Aromatoleum aromaticum EbN1: one gene and its partner. The main gene of each other region encodes a partner of the protein of the gene in region 2 in a complex. Links are inferred from orthologs where the notes say so. Each region holds a gene or a part of one and is shown on either strand. Other genes may lie near its edges.

Region 1 (5,710 bases), 650 kb from region 2 along the record:
GGCGATTTCAGCGACTTCCTCGGCGCTCGGATTCTCGTTCACGTACGGATCGGTGATCGCGAGCATGCGCTTGGGCAGCAGCAGCAGGCTCATCGCCGCGAACAGCTTCGAGCCCTTCTTCAACCCGATGACGTCCTCAACGGTCTTGAAGTGGTAATCGTAGGAGCCGAAAGTGCCGCACACCAGCGCGTCGGCGTCGCCGCGACGCAGCACCATGCAGCCGATCAGCGTCGTGTCGCGACGCATCTTCGCCTTCGCCAGTTCGGGCGTCACGCCGTCGCGGCACATCATGCGGTGGTATTCCTGCCACAGCTCGCGGTAGCGCGGGTCGGACTCGGGATTGATGATGTCGAAGTCGCGTCCGGGCACGAGGTTCAGGCCGATCTTCTGGATGCGCATCTCGATCACGCTCGGCCTGCCGATCAGGATCGGCCGCGCGAGTTCCTCGTCGATGACGACGCGGGCAGCATGCAGCACGCGTTCGTCCTCGCCTTCGGCGTACAGCACGCGCTTGAATTCGGCCGGAATCCGCTTCGCCGCGGAGAACACCGGCTTCATGACAATGCCCGACTGATAGACAAAATCCGACAGGCTCGCCGCGTACGCCGCAAAATCCTCGATCGGCCTGGTCGCGACACCCGACTCCATCGCCGCCTTTGCGACCGCGGGCGCGATCTTGACGATCAGGCGCGGGTCGAACGGGCTGGGAATGATGTAGTCCGGGCCGAAATGCAGGTCGGCGTTGCCGTAGGCGGCAGCGACGATGTCGCTCTGCTCAGCGCGCGCGAGTTCCGCGATCGCCTTCACGCACGCGAGCTTCATCTCCTCGGTGATCTTCGTCGCGCCGGCGTCGAGCGCGCCGCGGAAGATGAACGGAAAGCACAGCACGTTATTGACCTGGTTCGGATAATCGGACCGACCGGTCGCGATGATGCAGTCCGGACGCGCTTCCTTCGCCACTTCGGGCAGGATTTCCGGGTTCGGGTTCGCGAGCGCGAAGATCAGCGGCTTTTTCGCCATCCGCTTGACCATCTCGGGCTTCAGCACCCCCGCGGTCGACAGGCCGAGGAACACGTCGGCGCCCTCGATGACTTCGCCGAGCGTCGTCGCATCGGTGCACTGCGCGTAGCGGGCCTTGTTCGGCTCCATGTTCTCGTCGCGGCCGACGCGGATCACGCCTTTGGAGTCGCAGACGAACACGTTCTCGCGCTTCACTCCGAGCCCGACCATCAGGTCGAGGCATGCGATCGCCGCCGCGCCTGCGCCGGAGCACACCAACTTGACTTCGCCGATGTCCTTGCCGACGATCTTGAGACCGTTGATCAGCCCTGCCGACGAAATGATCGCGGTGCCGTGCTGATCGTCATGGAAGACCGGAATGTTCATCCGCTCGCGCAGCTTCTGCTCGATATAGAAGCACTCGGGCGCCTTGATGTCCTCGAGGTTGACGCCGCCGAGCGTCGGCTCGAGCGACGCGATGATGTCGATGAGCTTGTCCGGGTCCCGCTCGGCGAGTTCGATGTCGAACACATCGACGTTCGCGAACTTCTTGAACAGGCAGCCCTTGCCTTCCATGACCGGCTTCGACGCAAGCGGGCCGATGTTGCCCAGGCCGAGCACCGCGGTGCCGTTCGTCACGACGGCGACGAGATTGCCACGTGACGTCAGTTCGCGCGCCTGTCCCGGGTCCGCGACGATCGCGTCGCACGCCGCGGCCACGCCCGGCGAGTAGGCGAGCGCGAGGTCACGCTGGTTCGTCAGGCTCTTGGTGGGAACAACTGAAATTTTTCCGCGGGTCGGCGAACGATGATAATCCAGTGCCGCGGTGATGAAATCCTGATCCATTGCGCTCCCTCTCGTGCTAATTGGGTTGTCTTTGTTTATGAACGTGCGGAAAAAGCTCTGCGCTCGCACCGGCGCCTCGCCAATCAATGAGGAATGTCCGCAACGATGTGGCTTGTTCTGATCGAATGGCCGGCATTGAACCGGGCATCGCAGCGGATCGGGCTCGGCGCCCGCATGACGGCGGCTTCATGCGACAGCCGCTGACGCCACCTTTGACGAGGCGAAAGTTTAGCGCAGCCGCCCAGCCTTGGGCAGAGGGATGTCAGGGCAAACCGGCATGGCGGCGCGCGCCATCTTCTGGCTTGGTGTTCCGGCGCGGCGTCGGCGTACATCGACACGTAACCGTGGACATTTTTTGGCACAATCGCGTGGCAGCCCAACCAGGAAAACCAAGATGCGACGCGTGGTGTTCAATCAGAAAGGCGGAGTCGGCAAGTCGACCATTACCTGCAACCTCGCGGCGATCAGCGCCCACGAGGGCAGGCGTACGCTGGTCGTCGACCTCGACCCGCAAGGCAACTCGACCCAGTATCTGCTCGGCCGCTCCAGCGGAGAGGTCGACACGACGCTGGCGGATTTCTTCGACCAGACGCTCAACTTCAAGCTGAACCCGAAAAAGACGAGCGAGTTCATCGTCCCGAGTCCTTTCGAAGGGCTCGACGTGATGCCTTCGCACCCTGGGCTCGAAGATCTGCAGGGCAAGCTCGAGTCCCGCTACAAGATCTACAAGCTGCGCGATGCGCTCGAGGAGTTGGCCGGCCGCTACGACTGCATCTACATCGACACGCCGCCGGCGCTCAATTTCTACACCCGCTCCGCGCTGATCGCCGCGGAGGGCTGCCTGATTCCGTTCGACTGCGACGAGTTTTCCCGCCGCGCGCTGTACTCGCTGTTGGAAAACGTGCAGGAAATCCGCAGCGACCACAATCGCGACCTGCAGGTCGAAGGAATCGTCGTCAACCAGTTCCAGGCCCGTGCCGCACTGCCGCAAAAAGTCGTCCAGGAACTGATCGACGAAGGCCTGTCGGTGCTGACGCCCTATTTGTCCGCGTCCGTGAAGATCAAGGAATCCCACGAGCAGGCGCGGCCGATGATCCATCTCGACGCGAAGCACAAGCTCACGCAGGAGTACGTTGCGCTGCACGACTCGCTGGCGCGCAAATACGGCGTCTGACGACGGCGCGGCCCGCCGGCATCGCGCGCGACCGAAGTCACGCGGGATCGAGCTTCGCGACCGCGAGCATCAGCCACTTGACGCCGGCGGCGCCGAAGTTGATCTGGAGTCGGGCGTCCGAGCCGCTGCCTTCGGCGGCGACGATCACGCCCTGGCCGAACTTGGCGTGGGTGACCAGCTGACCCACACGCAAGCCGCCCAGATCGCGGCTGCGCGAAACCGGTTGTTCCGGCGCCTTCGCCACCACGCCGCCGCGCGACGGCTGATAGTAGCCGCCGAACCCGCTGCGCACCGCGCTCGTGCGCGGATTCGGCGGTGACAGCCACTTCGTGAGTTCCTCCGGAATTTCCTCGAGAAAGCGCGAACGCAGGTTGTAGCGCGTCTGCCCGTGCAGCATGCGACTCTGCGCGAACGACAGGTAAAGCCGCTGGCGTGCCCGCGTCACCGCTACATACATCAGCCGCCGCTCCTCCTCCAGCCCTTCCGTCTCCATGATGCTGTTCTCGTGCGGAAACAGCCCTTCCTCGAGGCCCGACAGGAAAACCGCATCGAATTCCAGCCCTTTCGATGAATGCACCGTCATCAACTGCACCGCGTCGCTGCCGGCATCGGCCTGGTGCTCCCCGGCCTCGAGCGATGCGTGCGCAAGAAAGTCGGCGAGCAGCGCATGCGCCATGTCCTGCGCATCGGCCTGCACGCCTGCTTCGGCAACGAAATTCGCTGCTGCATTGATCAGTTCATCGAGGTTTTCGAGCCGCTCCTGGCCTTCCTTCTCGTTGCGGAAATGATTGCGCAAGCCCGACACATCGAGCACATGGTCGACGAGTTCCGGCAGCGGCAGCTTTGCGGTGTCGCGCCGCAGGTCTTCGACCAGGCGCACGAACTGGGCCAGCACGGTGCCCGGCTTCCCCGCCACATGCGGCACTGCCGCGTACAGGCTGCTGTTCCATGTGCGCGCCGCATCCTGCAGCGCCTCGATCGAACGGGCGCCAATGCCGCGCGTCGGAAAATTGACGACGCGGCTGAACGCGGTGTCGTCGTCCGGATTGGCGATCAGGCGCAGGTACGCGAGCGCATGCTTGATTTCCTGCCGCTCGAAGAAACGCAGGCCGCCGTAGACGCGGTAGGAAATGCCGCTGGAAAAGAGCTGGTGCTCCAGGACGCGCGACTGCGCGTTCGAGCGATACAGCAGCGCGATGCCGGAACGGCTCATGCCGTCGCGCACCAGCGACTGGATTTCGTCGACGATCCAGCGCGCCTCGTCCAGGTCGCCGCAGGCCTCGAACACGCGGATCGGCTCGCCGGCGCCGCGTTCGGTCCACAGATTCTTGCCGAGACGGCCGGCGTTATGCCGGATGATCGCGTTCGCGGCATCGAGGATGTTGCCGTGCGAACGGTAATTCTGCTCGAGGCGGATAACGTTGGCGACGTGAAACTCGCGCTCGAAATCGCGCATGTTGCCGACGTCGGCGCCGCGGAAACGATAGATCGACTGGTCGTCGTCGCCGACGCAGAACAGCTTCGCTGCGCCGTCGCGACCCGTGTCGGCAAGCAGCTTCAGCCAGCGGTACTGGAGCCGATTCGTGTCCTGGAATTCGTCCACGAGGATGTGGCGGAAACGCTGCTGGTAATGCTTGCGGATCGGCTCATTGCGCTCCAGCAGCTCGTAAGTGCGCAACAGCAGCTCGGCAAAATCCACGACAGACTCGCGCTGGCACTGCGACTCGTACTCGATGTACAGCTCGACCCGGCGGCGCGTGTAATCGTCCCAAGCTTCGACGGCATGGGGACGCAGCCCGGCTTCTTTCTGGCCGTTGATGAAATGCTGCAGTTCGCGCGGCGGGAATTTCTCGTCGTCGACGTTCAGCGCCTTCAGGAGCCGCTTGATCGCGGCGAGCTGGTCGCCCGAATCGAGGATCTGGAACAGTTGGGGCAGGCCGGCGTCGCGGTGGTGAGCGCGCAACAAACGGTTGCAGAGTCCGTGAAACGTGCCGATCCACATGCCGCGCGCCGACCGGTTGAAGCTCAGCGGCAGCATCGCGGACAGGCGCGCGAGCAGTTCCTTTGCCGCCTTGTTCGTGAAAGTGACGGCCAGGACACCTTGCGGATCGACCTGCCCGGTCTGCACGAGCCACGCGATGCGCGTCGTCAGGACGCGGGTCTTGCCGGAACCGGCGCCGGCCAGGACCAGCGCGTGTTGCGGCGGCAAGGTAACGGCCTGGAGTTGTTCGGGATTGAGGTTGGCGAGCAGATCGGACATTCGGTTTTCTCTTGGGGCACAGCGAATTTTAACCGGGACGCGAGGGAAACTTCGGGCTCGCTCGGAATCGCGATCGCGACAACGTAAAAAATGGCACTGTTGCATCGGCACAACAACGACGTTGATTTGCCCCGGACGATCCTTTAGTTTGAAATTGTGCAACGCAGCATCCGTTTGCGTTTTATCAAGGAATTACCTCCTTGAGCGGCGCAGAATTCGCGAAATTTTTGTATGTTGCACCGCATTAACAGCGCCTCGAACGGTGGACTTACAAGGTCTGTCCCGGCGCAAAAGCCGACAAGGCCGACAAGCTCACAGGAGAACCAATCATGAAGACACCCAAGCTCTTGCCCTGGCATGCGCGCAAAGCCGGCATCCCGATCGAACGGGCCACCACCCTCTGGCATGAAGCGGTGCGCGAAGCCACCGTG
Region 2 (7,932 bases):
GGCGCCCGAGAACCGGATGTTCGCTGGGCCGCTTGTCCTCGGGCCAGACTGCCTCGTCGAGGTCGTTGAACATCAGGAATTTGCCGAACGAGAAAAAACCGAGGTGGATCTCGTCGCGTACCACTTTCCAGCGGGGCTGCTTCGAGATGCACGCGGAAACGGCCTCGTGGAACGATTCGGTGCCCGGCATCTCGGAGGCGTCGGCGTTCGCATCAGCCATGTACTGCGGCAGATCGAGCGCAAAGTCCGTCTTGAGCTTCGCCGCCAGCGACAGGTTCTGAATGAGGTCGTCGTCGCTGTAGCGCAGCCGGAAGACATCCCGGGTGCCGGTCCGGGACAGCTCGACGGGCACGAGCAGCAACGGCGCCTTGCGAAGCTTGTCGGAGGATTCCGCCTCGTACCAATGCAGGAAACCCAGCGCAAGAAAAAGGATGTTTACCCCTTGCTCCTGGATGAAGGCCTGCGCTTCGGTGTGAATTTTCAGCAGGCTGAGGAATAGCCGTTCCTCGGAAAGAGCCGTCTGCAGCTTGGTATCCGTGTGCTGCGCGGTGATACTGCCGGCGACGTCCTCATCCGGCCAATCGACGCCGTCGAGTTCTGCGACGAGGGCCATCGTCGCCGCGTCCGGGGCCGGCGCATCGACTTCCTCGCGCTCTTCACCCGACTCCACGGCCGGGCCCTGAACGGAGTCTGTCCTGACGACGCTGTTCCCGGTCTCTTTCCCGCCCTTCGTTTTTTTCTCGGGTGCGGGCACGAACGTCATGGCCTTGTTCTGCCGGTACAGGAGCTGAAGGATCTGCTCGGAGCGCTCACCGATGATCGCCAGGCTCCTGGGGCCGCTGCGAAAATTGATCATCGTGTTGCGCAGCCCAATGTCGAGGAGGTCCTTTCGACTACTGGCAAGCTTTCTTTTAATCTCTGCGTGCGACATTTCACGTTACCTATTCACCGTCAGCCCGGGCACAGGATACCGGACCCATAAAGCCGATCAATGGTAAGCGAATACGCGCTGTCTCCGAGGTCCGCTGCCGAAGTCCGGACGACCCCGAAGCCATCGATCGGGCGAAGCCGCGGCAGCATATCAACGTGAGTCGGCCGGAAACGGGCCGCGGAAAAAGAAAAAGGCCAACCGGTGAAGGCTGGCCTTGTCCTGCTTTTTCTGGCTCCCCGACCTGGGCTCGAACCAGGGACACACGGATTAACAGTCCGTTGCTCTACCGACTGAGCTATCGGGGATCGGTAAGGTGTCCGGCGAAAACCGCCGGACCGAATTTTTGGCTCCCCGACCTGGGCTCGAACCAGGGACACACGGATTAACAGTCCGTTGCTCTACCGACTGAGCTATCGGGGAATTGAGCGGCGCAGTATAGATATCCGACGCGGACCCGTCAATATTTGACCAGGAGGATTTTCACGCCTTCGCGACCGACGCGATCGCCTTCGCGACGTAGCCGATATTGCGCGAGTTCAGCGCCGCGAGGCAGATCCGTCCCGTCGACACCGCGTAGATGCCGAACTCGTTCTTCAGCTGCTCGACCTGAGCGGCGGACAGGCCGGTGTAGGAGAACATGCCGCGCTGCTCGATGACGAAAGAGAAATCCTGGGCGACGCCGGCGCCTTTGAGGCTCTCGACCAGGCCAACGCGCATCGCGCGGATGCGATCGCGCATGCCGGCGAGCTCGTCTTCCCACATCTGGCGCAGTTCGGGGGCGTTGAGCACGGCAGCGACGACTGCGCCGCCGTGGGTAGGCGGGTTCGAGTAGTTCGTGCGGATGACGCGCTTGACCTGCGACAGGACGCGACCGGCTTCGTCCTTGTCCGCAGTGACGATCGACAGCGCGCCGACGCGCTCGCCGTACAGCGAGAACGACTTCGAGAACGAACTGGAGACGAAGAACTGCAGGCCGCTGGCGGAGAACAGGCGCACCGCGACTGCATCCGGCTCGATGCCGTCGGCGAAACCCTGATACGCCATGTCGAGGAAGGGCACGAGGCCGCGCGCGCGGCAGGCCTCGACCACTTCGCCCCACTGCGCTTCGGTGAGGTCGGCGCCGGTCGGGTTATGGCAGCACGCGTGCAGCACGACGACGGCGCCGGCAGCCAGTTCGCCGAGCTTCGCTTTCATGCCCGCGAAGTTCACGCCGCGCGTCGCCGGATCGTAGTACGGGTAGGTGTCGACCGCGAAACCGGCGGACTCGAAGATCGCGCGGTGGTTTTCCCAGCTGGGATCGGAAATGTAGACGGTTGCAGCCGGATTCAGCCGCTTCAGGTAGTCGCCGCCGACTTTCAGCGCCCCGGTGCCGCCGAGCGCCTGTATCGTCACCACCTGACCGTTTGCAATCAGTGCGGAATCCTTGCCGAACAGCAGGTTCTGCACCGCGTTGTTGTAGGCCGGAGCGCCTTCGATCGGCTGGTAGCCACGCGGCGGCATGGCCTCGAGGCGCGCCTTTTCGGCAGCCTTCACTGCGGCCAGCAGCGGAATCTTGCCGTTGTCGTCGTAATAGACGCCGACACCAAGGTTGACCTTGTCGGTGCGGGTGTCGGTGTTGAAGGCCTCGTTCAGGCCGAGAATCGGGTCACGAGGCGCCATCTCGACGGCGGCGAAGATCGAAGGCATATACAACTCCAGGTTGGGCGGGCGCGCGGTCCGGCCCGAAGCCTCGTCTCGAGATCCGGGTCCAGTGTGCCGTGCTTTGAGCCGCGTTTTGGGAAATAATAGGCCTCTTGTCGCGGCCATTCCGTCCTGGACGGCAACCCGGCAAGCGCCTGAAACAGCCGGAAATTTTAGCATGACGAGTTCGACCGACAGCGTTCCGGTGATCACTTTCGCGGATAGCCCGTTCCGCCTTCACCAGCCATTCCCGCCCGCCGGTGACCAGCCTGCGGCGATCGAGCTGCTCACCGAGGGCATCGGCGACGGACTGATGTACCAGACCCTGCTCGGCGTCACCGGCTCGGGCAAGACGTACACGATGGCGAACGTCATCGCCCGTTGCGGCAGGCCGGCGCTCGTGCTCGCGCCGAACAAGACGCTGGCCGCGCAGCTCTACGCGGAATTCCGCGAGTTCTTCCCCGAAAACGCCGTCGAGTATTTCGTCTCGTACTACGACTATTACCAGCCCGAAGCCTACGTGCCGTCGCGCGACCTCTTCATCGAGAAGGATTCGAGCATCAACGAGCACATCGAGCAGATGCGCCTGTCGGCGACGAAAAGCCTGATGGAACGGCGCGATGTCGTCATCGTCGCGACCGTGTCGTGCATTTACGGCATCGGCGACCCCGTTGACTATCACGCGATGATCCTGCACTTGCGCGAAGGCGAGCGCATCGCGCATCGCGACCTCGTGCAGCGTCTCGTCGCGATGCAGTATACGCGGTCGGACATCGATTTTCGCCGCGGCACTTTCCGCGTGCGCGGCGACGTCATCGACGTATTTCCGGCCGAGAACGCCGAACTTGCGGTGCGCATCGAGATGTTCGACGACGAAGTCGAGCACCTGACGCTGTTCGACCCGCTCACCGGGCACCTGAAGCAGAAGCTCGTGCGCTTCACGGTGTATCCGTCCAGCCACTACGTGACGCCGCGCGCGACGGTGCTGAAGGCGATCGAGGCGATCAAGGACGAACTGCGGGACCGGTCGGCCTGGTTCCAGACTTCGGGCAAGCTCGTCGAAGCGCAGCGCATCGAGCAGCGCACCCGCTTCGATCTCGAAATGCTCAACGAGATGGGCTTCTGCAAGGGCATCGAGAACTACTCGCGTCACCTCTCGGGACGCGGGCAGGGCGAGCCGCCGCCGACGCTGATCGACTATCTGCCGTCGGATGCGCTGCTGTTCGTCGACGAGTCGCACGTGTCGATTCCGCAAGTCGGCGGCATGTACAAGGGGGATCGTTCGCGCAAGGAAAACCTCGTCGGCTACGGTTTCCGGCTGCCGTCCGCGCTCGATAACCGTCCGCTCAAATTCGAGGAATTCGAGCGCCTGATGCCGCAGACGATTTTCGTCTCGGCGACGCCCTCGACCTATGAAGCCGAACACCAGGGACAGGTGGTGGAGCAGGTCGTGCGTCCGACCGGGCTGATCGACCCGGCGATCGACGTGCGGCCGGCGACCACCCAGGTCGACGACCTGCTGTCCGAAGCGAAGCGCCGCATCGCAGTCGGCGAGCGCGTGCTGGTCACGACGCTGACCAAGCGCATGGCGGAGGATCTGACCGACTATCTCGCCGAGAACGGAATTCGCGTCCGCTACCTGCACTCCGACATCGACACGGTCGAGCGCGTCGAGATCATCCGCGACCTGCGCCTCGGAAAGTTCGATGTGCTCGTCGGCATCAACCTGTTGCGCGAGGGGCTGGACATCCCTGAGGTGTCGCTGGTCGCGATCCTCGACGCCGACAAGGAAGGCTTTCTGCGCTCGGAACGCTCGCTGATCCAGACGATCGGGCGGGCCGCGCGGCACATCAACGGCCGTGCCATCCTCTACGCGGATGTCGTGACTCGGTCGATGCGCGCGGCAATCGACGAGACCGAACGACGGCGAGTCAAGCAGATCGCGTTCAACCAGGCAAACGGCATCGTGCCGAAGACAGTGAGCAAGCGGATCAAGGACATCATCGACGGTGTCTATGGAGGTGACGTGGAGCGCGACGGGCGGAGCGTGGCCGAACCGCCGCCCGAGTACTTTTCGATGAACGAGAAGACCGTGGCAAAATCGATCCGTAAACTGGAAAAGGAAATGCAGGAGCACGCCCGCAACCTGGAGTTCGAGAAAGCGGCCGCCGCACGCGATGAGCTGTTCCGCCTGCGGCAGCGGACGTTCGGTGCCGACCAGCACGGCACCCCATGAAGGAGAAAAGATTGACGAAAGTCCTGTTTGTCTGCACGGGCAATATCTGCCGGTCTCCGACCGCCGAAGGCATAGCCCGTCACCGGATCGAAGCTGCCGGACTGTCCGCGACAATCATGGTGGACTCCGCCGGAACCTACGGCGCCCATGTCGGGGAGCTTCCCGACCCGCGCGCCCGAAAAGCCGCAGGAAAGCGCGGCTACGATCTTTCCTCGCTGCGGGCGCGAAAACTGGAGATGGCCGATTTCCAGAATTTCGACCTGCTTTTGGCAATGGATGCGGCCCATCTGGAGACCATGCGCGGCCTCTGCCCGGAAGTTTATCGGCCGAAACTGCAGCTGTTCATGGACTACGCCCGCAAGCACCAGCTGAGCGAAGTGCCCGATCCCTACTTCGGGGGCGAGAACGGTTTCGAGGCGGTGCTGAATTACTGCGAGGATGCCGTCGAAGGTCTGCTCGAGGAGATTGTCGGGCGTTGAGGTGAATCAGAGCCCGCCTGCCGCTTCCGGCATTGCGGTATTCCCGGGCTGCAGCGCGAAAAAATGGGGCCGTCCGCGAGGAGGGCCCCATTTGCGCCAAACGCCGCAAGGCTTATTTGGAGTGGGTTTCGACCTGCTGCAGCGGTTCGTTGACGATGACCGGTGCCGGACGCGGGCGGCGTCCCAGCGGCCGGGCAGGCGTCTCGTCCGCCGTGCTCGCCAGCTCCTGGACCTTGTCGCGGCTGGTCTCGATCATCACCAGGCCGCTTTCGGCCAGGTTCACCCCCAGGTCGATCGGAGCGGAGGACAACCGGGACTCGGCCGTCCTGACTTCGGCTTCGGTCACGGCGACTTCGGTTTCCGGCGCGACGACATTTTGCGCGGGAGCCGCAGTAGGCGCCTGCTCGGCCTCGGCCTCGGCCTCGGCCTCGACCAATTCCTCGCCCGCGGATACCTGTACCGGTTCGGTGTCTGCATGGACGAGAGGTTCCATGAGGCCGGCCTGCAGCGATTCGCGCGCACGCTCGGCAGCTTCGATCGCTGCTTCCGGTGCAATTTTCGCTTCGAGTGCCGGTTCAATTGCAGCTTCTCTTTCGGCGACCGGTTCTGCGGCAGTTTCCAGCGTCACCGGCTCGGCTTCCGCCGGCGATTCAGCCTCGATGCTGGTTGCCGGATGCAACGAGACAGGCAACGGTGCAGCTTCGGCGGTGACCGCAATGGATTCCGGCGAGGTGACGGCGACAGGCAGCGGGGCGGTAGTTTCCGCGGCAGCCAAGGGCAGCTCGGCAGCCACTTCGGCAACCGGCTCGGCACTGGTGGCTTGTGTCGTTTCCGGTGCTGTTTCGATGCTCGGCACAGCCGTTTCGGCCCAGGTATCTCCGGTTTCATCGCCCGATGCAGCGACTTCTGCCTGCTGTTCAGTCCCGCGCCGGTCGCGGCGGCCACGGCTGCGGCGACGGCGCTTCTCGGGGGTGCCGTCTTCGGCTGCGGGAACGATGGCGGCAGCCTCCATCTGTGCGAGCGGGGCGGGGGCGATTGTGATAGTACTGGCCGGCGATTCCACGACGTTGTCCACTACCGCGGCCTCACCCTGCTTCGGCTGGGTGCGCTGACCACGGCCCTGGCGTGTACGCCCGCCGTTGTCACGCTCCGGACGTGCCGGCCTGTCGCCGCGGTCGACGCCGGTGTCGGATCGTTCCGTACGCTCGGACCGTTCGGGCCGCTCCGCGCGTTCGCCGCGCACCGGCCCTCTTGCAGTTTGGGCGGCCGATGTCGACTCGTCACGCTCACCCCGTTCGGTGCGTTGCTGGCCGTCGCGACGGTTGCGATTGTTGCCGCGGCGAGTATCGCTGCGCTCAGCCCGCGGACGGGACTCCGGCTTCGGGGCAATTTCCGGAGCCATTTGCGGCGTCACAGCAGGCTTCTCGCTGCGCAGCCAGCCGAACAGCCGCTGGAACAGTCCGGCGGGCTTTGGGGCGAGGCCGGGCGCCACCACCGGCTCGGTTTTCGGTTCGACGATCGGGGCAGGCTGGGCCGGCGAGATTCCCTTCACGACCGCTTCCGCGCGGGGCGGCTTGGTGTCCTCCTTCGACGGCAGCCGCAGATCGATTTCCGCAGGTTTGCCGACCATCTGGTAGCTCGCCAGCGCGACCTCTTCCTGGTTCAGCTGGTCATGGCGCAGACGAATGATTTCGTGGTGCGGTGTTTCCAGGTGGCGGTTCGGGATGATGATCAGCTGGATCTTGTGGCGAACCTCGATATGAGCGATGTCCACGCGCTTCTCGTTGAGCAGGAAGGTCGCGACGTCGACCGGGACCTGCAGATGCACGGCGCCGGTGTTTTCCTTCATCGCCTCCTCTTCCAGGATACGCAGGATGTGCAGTGCCGACGATTCCGTGCTGCGGATGTGGCCGGTGCCGTTGCAGCGCGGGCACGGGATATAGCTGGTTTCGGCAAGCGCCGGGCGCAGGCGCTGGCGCGACAGTTCGAGCAGGCCGAAGCGGCTGATCTTGCCAGTCTGGACGCGCGCGCGATCGTGCCGCAGCGCGTCCCGCAGCAGGCCTTCGACTTCGCGCTGGTTCTTTTGCGACTCCATGTCGATGAAGTCGATGACGATCAGGCCGCCGAGGTCGCGCAAACGCAGCTGGCGCGCGATTTCCTCGGCCGCTTCGAGGTTGGTTCGAAACGCGGTTTCCTCGATGTCCGCGCCTTTGGTCGAGCGCCCGGAGTTCACGTCGATCGATACCAGCGCCTCGGTGTGGTCGATGACGACTGCTCCGCCGCTTGGCAAGGTGACCTGGCGCGAGTACGCGGATTCGATCTGGTGCTCGATCTGGAAGCGCGAGAACAGCGGCACGTCATCGCTGTAGCGCTTGACGCGGTTTACGTTGGCCGGCATCACGTGTGACATGAACTGCCGCGCCTGTTCATACACGTCGTCGGTGTCGATCAGGATTTCGCCGATCTCGGGCTGGAAATAGTCGCGGATCGCGCGGATCACGAGGCTGCCTTCCTGGTAGATCAGGAACGCGCCGGATTGTGACTGTGCTGCGCCATCGATCGCGCGCCACAGTTGCAGCAGGTAGTTCAGGTCCCACTGCAGCTCT

The links. The genes of interacting proteins can lie anywhere in the genome.
Region 1: the proteins of uvrB (region 2) and EBN1_RS12370 are in contact, whole or in part, in a crystal structure (PDB 7EGT), measured with the Thermus thermophilus proteins. The link is inferred for Aromatoleum aromaticum EbN1 from one-to-one orthologs. Residues at the interface, in WP_096411307.1 of Thermus thermophilus: Glu23, Leu25, Arg26, Asp27, Gly28, Glu29, Arg30, Phe31, Arg55, Glu326, Asp327, Phe328, Glu379, Ser382, Gln383, His398, Gly400, Arg401; in WP_096412145.1 of Thermus thermophilus: His654, Arg656, Phe657, Gln666, Asp668, Glu669, Lys680, Arg681, Leu682, Ser683, Lys685, Tyr686, Ala687.

What each region holds. Positions count from the first base shown.
Region 1 is NC_006513.1:2,596,472-2,602,181, reverse strand. Bases 2,669-5,670 are described here. They hold EBN1_RS12370 (UvrD-helicase domain-containing protein), read right to left. Parts: upstream 5,280-5,670; coding sequence 3,057-5,279; downstream 2,669-3,056. Other genes in these bases: EBN1_RS12365 (hypothetical protein), read left to right, coding at 5,609-5,670; EBN1_RS12375 (ParA family protein), read left to right, coding at 2,669-3,019. Also shown: EBN1_RS12380 (NADP-dependent malic enzyme), read right to left, coding at 1-1,845; more of EBN1_RS12375, read left to right, coding at 2,240-2,668; more of EBN1_RS12365, read left to right, coding at 5,671-5,710. UniProt on the Escherichia coli protein: A helicase with DNA-dependent ATPase activity. Unwinds DNA duplexes with 3'-5' polarity. Translocates on single-stranded DNA with 3'-5' polarity. Initiates unwinding more efficiently from a nicked substrate than double-stranded DNA.
Region 2 is NC_006513.1:3,239,156-3,247,087, forward strand. The notes cover bases 2,390-5,318. They hold uvrB (excinuclease ABC subunit UvrB), read left to right. Parts: upstream 2,390-2,789; coding sequence 2,790-4,847; downstream 4,848-5,318. Other genes in these bases: EBN1_RS15385 (amino acid aminotransferase), read right to left, coding at 2,390-2,617; EBN1_RS15395 (low molecular weight protein-tyrosine-phosphatase), read left to right, coding at 4,859-5,318. Outside these bases: EBN1_RS15370 (DUF3320 domain-containing protein), read right to left, coding at 1-931; more of EBN1_RS15385, read right to left, coding at 1,412-2,389; more of EBN1_RS15395, read left to right, coding at 5,319-5,326; EBN1_RS15400 (Rne/Rng family ribonuclease), read right to left, coding at 5,439-7,932. UniProt on the Escherichia coli protein: The UvrABC repair system catalyzes the recognition and processing of DNA lesions. A damage recognition complex composed of 2 UvrA and 2 UvrB subunits scans DNA for abnormalities.